Regions from separate parts of the Blautia marasmi genome, predicted to be linked through region 1. Evidence: riboswitches for the same ligand, from Rfam matches in the RefSeq annotation. Region 1 holds a riboswitch; each other region holds the start of a gene.
What was found. A riboswitch is a leader RNA that binds a small molecule or an ion and turns the genes downstream of it on or off. The one in region 1 is predicted to bind thiamine pyrophosphate.
Positions count from the first base shown of each region.

Region 2: it holds a riboswitch for thiamine pyrophosphate, as region 1 does, so the genes downstream of both, thiM (hydroxyethylthiazole kinase) here and thiC (phosphomethylpyrimidine synthase ThiC) in region 1, are expected to answer to the same signal.
Region 3: it holds a riboswitch for thiamine pyrophosphate, as region 1 does, so the genes downstream of both, C6P39_RS20930 (thiamine-binding protein) here and thiC (phosphomethylpyrimidine synthase ThiC) in region 1, are expected to answer to the same signal.

Region 1 is NZ_OIWX01000001.1:1,826,728-1,828,972, forward strand. It holds gene C6P39_RS08125 (glycoside hydrolase family 31 protein) at 1-773, shown strand, start outside; TPP riboswitch at 843-950, shown strand; gene thiC (phosphomethylpyrimidine synthase ThiC) at 1,069-2,245, shown strand, end outside.
Region 2 is NZ_OIWX01000001.1:5,061,979-5,064,223, forward strand. It holds gene C6P39_RS22110 (ATP-binding cassette domain-containing protein) at 1-661, shown strand, start outside; TPP riboswitch at 1,073-1,182, shown strand; gene thiM (hydroxyethylthiazole kinase) at 1,233-2,057, shown strand; gene thiE (thiamine phosphate synthase) at 2,044-2,245, shown strand, end outside.
Region 3 is NZ_OIWX01000001.1:4,795,318-4,797,562, reverse strand. It holds gene C6P39_RS20935 (ABC transporter permease) at 18-782, opposite strand; gene C6P39_RS20930 (thiamine-binding protein) at 751-1,047, opposite strand; TPP riboswitch at 1,176-1,288, opposite strand; gene pdxR (MocR-like pyridoxine biosynthesis transcription factor PdxR) at 1,379-2,245, opposite strand, start outside.

The DNA of each region.
Region 1 (2,245 bases):
ACGCCCGCGGTTTCTATGAAGGACAAAAAGAAAACGGGCAGGAGGATGTTCTGAACCTAGTGCGCTGTGCCTGGGCAGGAAGCCAGCAGTACGGGGCTTTGATCTGGTCAGGGGACATCCACTCCACTTATCAGGATTTCCGCAACCAGATCGTGGCAGGCCTGCAGATGGGTCTTTCCGGAATCCCCTGGTGGACCACAGATATCGGAGGCTTCCATGGCGGCAATATTTATGACAAGGACTTCCAAGAACTGCTGATCCGCTGGTTCCAGTTTGGTGCTTTTTGTCCTGTGATGCGCCTTCACGGCAGCCGCCTTCCGCGCACGCCCCTCTACAAAGCAGACGGGGAGGAGACAGAGGGAACAGGCGCTGACAATGAGATCTGGAGCTATGGGGAAGAAAATTACCAGATCATGAAGAAGTTCATTGAAATCCGTGAGATGATGCGGGATTATACCAGAAGCCTTATGGAGGAAACACACAAAACAGGTGCTCCTGTTATGCGCACTATGTTCTACGAATTCCCGGAGGACTTAAATACCTGGGAACTGGATACCCAGTATATGTACGGACCTGACATCCTGGCAGCCCCTATTGTGGAACCACATGCCTTCAAAAGAAAGGTCTATCTGCCTGAAGGAAGCACCTGGACCAATGCCCATACCGGTGAGATCTTAAACGGCGGACAGTGGACAGAAGCAGAGGCTCCTATTGACTCCATGCCTGTATTTTTAAGGGACGGCAGACAGGAATATCTGATCCATACTATTTGACAGAAAATTAAATGTTGACATTTCTTTCCTGCCGCTATATGATTATGGTAGGAAATATCTGAAAACAATTGAATACGCAAGGGGAGCTGACGCGTCGGCTGAGAGGAAATACGAACGGATTTCGACCCTGGAACCTGATACGGATAATGCCGGCGTAGGAAGCGAACCAGAAGTTTATGTATATTTGGTGCATCCCATCCGGGGTGCACTTTTTTTCTAAAAAGCCCCCTCTATAAACATCTAAAGCCCATATCCGGCCGCTTATCCCCGTATCATTCACAGAAAGGAGAGTTTCATGCAGTACACAACACAGATGGACGCTGCCAGAAAAGGAATCATCACCGGTGAGATGGAAGCAGCGGCAAAAAAGGAACAGATGGATGTACATGAACTTATGGTCCTCATGGCCAAAGGCCAGGCCATCATTCCCTGCAACAAAAGACACACTTCCCTGGAGCCAAACGCCATCGGCTCCATGCTCAGAACAAAGATCAATGTAAACCTGGGCATTTCCAGGGACTGCAAGGACATGGATATGGAGATTGAAAAAGTCAATAACGCGGTAAAAATGGGGGCAGAATCCATCATGGACCTCAGCTCCTACGGTGACACCCACACCTTCCGCAGACGGCTGACAACAGAATGTCCCGCCATCATTGGAACAGTCCCCATCTATGATGCTGTGGTCTACTATCACAAGCCCTTAAAGGAGATCACATCACAGCAGTGGCTGGATATTGTGCGCATGCATGCGGAGGACGGTGTGGACTTTATGACCATCCACTGCGGCATCAACAAAGAAACTGCAGGCAGATTCAAACGGAATAAACGTCTCACCAATATCGTCTCCCGAGGCGGTTCCATTATCTTTGCCTGGATGGAAATGACAGGCCAGGAAAACCCTTTCTACGAACACTACGATGAAATCCTGGATATCTGCCGGGAATATGACATCACCATGAGTCTGGGGGATGCCTGCCGCCCAGGATGCATACAGGATGCCTCTGATATCTCTCAGATCGAGGAGCTGATCACCTTAGGGGAACTGACAAAACGCGCCTGGGAAAAGGACGTTCAGGTTATGGTGGAAGGTCCCGGACATATGCCTCTGGATCAGATTGCGGCAAACATGAAGATTCAGCAGACACTCTGTCAGGGCGCCCCCTTCTATGTTCTGGGGCCTTTGGTAACAGACATTGCCCCTGGCTATGACCATATCACTGCTGCCATCGGCGGCGCCATCGCGGCCACTTATGGAGCCTCCTTTCTGTGCTATGTAACGCCGGCGGAACATCTGCGCCTGCCTAACCTGGATGATGTTAAGGAGGGCATTATCGCTTCCCGCATAGCAGCCCACGCAGCCGATATTGCAAAGGGAGTGAAAGGTGCTGCCGACTGGGACAATAAGATGAGCGCTGCCCGCAAGAGACTGGACTGGGAAGAGATGTTCCGGCTCTGTCTGGACCCGGAAA
Region 2 (2,245 bases), 3.2 Mb from region 1:
GGACAGGACAGAGATACCGGAGACAGAGGATGCCATATTTATCCGGTTTCCAAAAGACACTTCCATTCCAAATGGCAAGACAGTGCTTGCATATTCTCTTGATAAGCTCTGTATCGGGGAACGGGTGCTCTCTCAGCAGATCGCCCTGTCTGTAAAGGGACCAAAAAAAGTCTGTATCACAGGAGCAAACGGCATTGGAAAAACCACACTTCTGCGGAAAATAGCGGAATCCATGCAGGAGAGAACAGACCTGCATGTGGCTTATATGCCTCAGAATTACGAAGAAAAAATGGATGGCAGCAAGACTCCGGCAGAATTTCTGCAAAAAAAGGGAGACAAAGAGGAAATCAGCAGGATCCGCACGTATCTGGGCAGTATGAAATACACGGCAGATGAGATGGACCACAGTATCTCCCAGCTTTCCGGCGGTCAGAAAGCAAAACTGTTTTTCCTGAAAATGAGCCTGGACGGCAGCAATGTGCTTCTTTTGGATGAACCCACCAGAAATTTTTCACCCCTGTCCGGGCCTGTGATCCGAAGACTTCTGGCAGATTTCAAAGGGGCAGTCATCAGTGTATCCCATGACAGAAAGTATATGGATGAGGTGTGTGATACCATCTATGAACTGATGGAAAATGGTCTGGAAAAGAGAAAAGGATAGATAAGACTTTGCGGAACCGTGATATCTTTCAGGGAACTGTTCACTTCGCGTCCAGTAACACGCTTCGCGATGCACAGATATGGAACATTCTGCCCCATATCGCGCTGGCTGCCTCGGGATCTTCATGCTTCCGGCATGAAAACGCCTTCCGGTACAGTGGCCTGTGAACAGCAACCTTTCAGGGGCCGCCACATAGAACAAAGCTGACAGAATTTGACAGGAACAGGTAAGTGTGGTATCCTGATAACCAGTTAAAGTAAAACATGGGCAACTATTCAGTAGGTCTGCGCATTCACTGCGCTGACCGTAAGAAAGTGTACCACGGCCAAGCAAAAATCCCATCGCCAAAGGCGATTTTGCATGGATTTTTGCCTGTAACTGTGAGGGTACTGAACAGTTACAAATATGGATAAGTTTCATCGGGGGAGCCTGTAGCGGCAGGCTGAGAGGAAGTCACCAACTTCGACCCTTTAACCTGATATGGGTAATGCCAGCGTAGGGAGAGATCAAGATTCCGGGAGACGTGTTGGCGTCTCCCTTTTTATGTTTCAGGATACAGAAAGGAGAAAAAATGCTGGGAGAAATACTGGAAAACGTTAGGAGTAAATCGCCTCTGATTCAGAACATCACCAATTATGTAACTGCAAATGACTGTGCCAATATTACGTTGGCCTGCGGTGCTTCCCCAACCATGTCGGACGGGGAGGAGGAAGCAGAGGAGATGGGACGCCTCTGCGACGGTCTGAACATCAATATGGGGACCCTGCATCCCCGTTCCGTGAAAGCCATGCTTTTGGCAGGAAAAAGTGCGGGAAGCTGCGGGCATCCCATTGTACTTGACCCTGTGGGGGCCGGGGCATCCACATACCGCAGGAAGACAGCGGAACAATTACTCAGGGAAATTGCTTTTACCGCCATCCGGGGAAATATTTCGGAAATTAAGACCATTGCCGGGGGCGGAAACAGTTCCAAGGGAGTGGATGCTGATGCGGCGGATGCTGTTACAGACGAAAATCTGGAAAAGACCATAACATTCGCAAAGGATCTTTCAAAAAAGACCGGGGCAGTGATCGCTATCAGCGGTGCAATCGATATTGTGACAGACAAAAACCATACCTACATAATCAGAAACGGGAACCCTGTCATGGCAAAGATCACAGGCTGCGGCTGTATGCTCAGCTCCCTTGCAGCAGCCTATCTGGCGGCCAATCCGGACAGAAGGCTGGAAGCTGTGGCTGCTGCTGTGATCTCCATGGGCCTGTGCGGGGAAAAGGCATTTGAGAAGATGGAAAGCGAGCGCAGGGGCAGCGCATCCTGCAGAAACTATCTGATAGATGAGGTGTATCATTTGACCGGCAGCGAGCTGGAGAGAGGAGCAAAATATGAACTGCGCTGAGAAAAGAGAAATGGTGAGACGTGCCCTGCTTCTGTATGCCGTTACGGACCGATCCTGGGTGGGAGAAAAGACACTTTATGAGCAGGTAAAAGCATCTCTGGATGGAGGCATTACGCTTTTGCAGCTCAGGGAAAAAGAGATGCCGTATGAGGATTTTCTGCGTGAGGCAAAGGATATGAAGGCTCTTG
Region 3 (2,245 bases), 3.0 Mb from region 1:
GTCCTCTCTTTTCTGTCTTATTTTGCCTTTTCCCAGGGCATGCATTTTTTCTGCAGGATATCCACCAGCTTCATAAGAAGAAGGCTGATAATGGATATCAGAAAAATAACCGCAAACATCTTATCAAAAGCAAACGCCTTTTTCACACGGATCATATACACACCAAGCCCGGAAAACCCACCCAGCCACTCTGAGATAACCGCACCCACAACAGAATAGGAAGCGGAAATACGGAGACTGGCAAAAAAACGTCCCATGGCACCGGGCATTTTAATATATCTGAATATTTGAAAATTGCCTGCCCCCATGCTTTTTAAAAGATTCATCATGTCCTTATCCGCAGAACGGAAGCCTTCCAGAAGCCCTATGGTGATAGGGAAGAAGGTCACAATTACGATCAGGATAACCTTTGGCAGCATCTCATACCCAAACCACAGCACAAGAAGCGGTGCTATGGCTACTGTGGGCACAGTCTGGGTGATGACGATCAGCGGATAAAAGGCTTTGTAAAGTTTTTCAAAACGATCCATGAGGACCGCCATGATAAACCCAAAAGCCACACCGCAGAGCAGTCCCGCTGCCGCCTCAAGAAGCGTAACCCCGGAATTTTCCATAAGCAATGGAAACTCACTGCCAAAAGCTTTCAGTACCTGCAGCGGCGAGGGAAGCATAAAGTTGGGAACCAGACCTGCCATGGAGACGATCTGCCAGATGAGCAGGATCGCAAAAAGGGCGGTTGCTGCCCACAGCTTACTGGTGATGCTTTGTAACTTTTTTCTCAATGGTCAGCACATCTCCTTCTGGCTTATAAGACACTTTGATATAGGCCGCAACGGAAGGCGCACCTGCACGGACTGCAATATGCTGGCACTCTTTTACAATATCCATCAGTTCATCATAGTCACCCTCAATGGCTGTCTCAAAAGGCCCTACATAGTAGTTCAGCCCTGTACTCTTAATATAATCAATCACCTCGTCCACAATACGGATCAATTCCTCGTCATTCTTTGCCTCCGGCAATGTCTGGATTGCTACACTTGCATTCATTTTTCTTTTCCTCCTTAGAATCCTTATAAGTTTCACTTTTTGTCTGCAGGGTTTTTTACAATATAAAAGCTCCCGGCAGGTTTTACCTGAACAGGAGCTGGTTATCAGAACGAATGCGCACTGGCCTGCAGTGCCTCTCTTATGCTCCCTACGCCGGCATTACCCGGATCAGGTTAAGGGTGAAAAACGATTACGGTTTTACTCTCAGCCGGACTTCTCTCCAGCTCCCCTGTTGTCTTCTCAAGTGTACTTCATTGTAAAATAATTGTCAAGCCAATCCTCCGGCTTTTTAATGTTACTGTTCACTCCGTGTACAGTAACCACTCCGTTCTCAGTAACTCTTTTCTCTTCCATTCCAGGCTTTCACAAGCCTTTTCATGCCTTCCTCCAAGTCTTCCTCCGACATGGTGGCATATCCCAGAAGAACCGTTGCCGGCATTTGAGGTGCCTTACCGCAGACCAGGAATTCGGACAATCCGTAAACTCTGACACCGGCTTTTGCTGCCCTTTCCACTGCTTCCTGTTCGGATGATCCGTTTTTAAAATGTACCAACAGATGGACCCCCGCATTTTCACCGGAACAGGTGCATACGTTTCCCAAGCCCTCTTTCAGCCAGTGCAGGAGCAGATCATGTTTTCCTTTATAGAGACTGCGCATTCTGTTTAAATGCCGCTCGTAATAGCCTTCCCTCAAAAAAAGCTCAAGGATCCTCTGATCCGCCCTGGAAACCGTGACGGAGAAGGGATTCTCCCCGCTCAGATACCGCTGCATCAGTTTCTTTGGCAGTACCATATAACTGATCCGGATGGAGGGTGCAATAGACTTTGAGAAAGTACCAAGATAGATGACCCGCTCTTCCTTATCAAATCCCTGTAAGGCAGGTATGGGCTTTCCTTTGTAACGGAATTCACTGTCATAGTCATCTTCGATGATGTAGCGGTCTCCCCTCCCGGCCCATTTCAGAAGCGACAGGCGGCGTTTCAGGGGCATGACCGTCCCCATGGGAAACTGGTGGGAGGGCATGACATAGACCATATCCGCTCCGGTCTGCTCCAGATCATGTACATCAATTCCCTGTGTGTCCCGGTTTACGATGCACCTCTCAAATCCCATATGCCCAAAGTCATGCCAGGCACTTCTGTATGTAGGGTTCTCCATGGCAATTTTTCTGTCTTTCCCGAGAATGGTGCAGAGCAG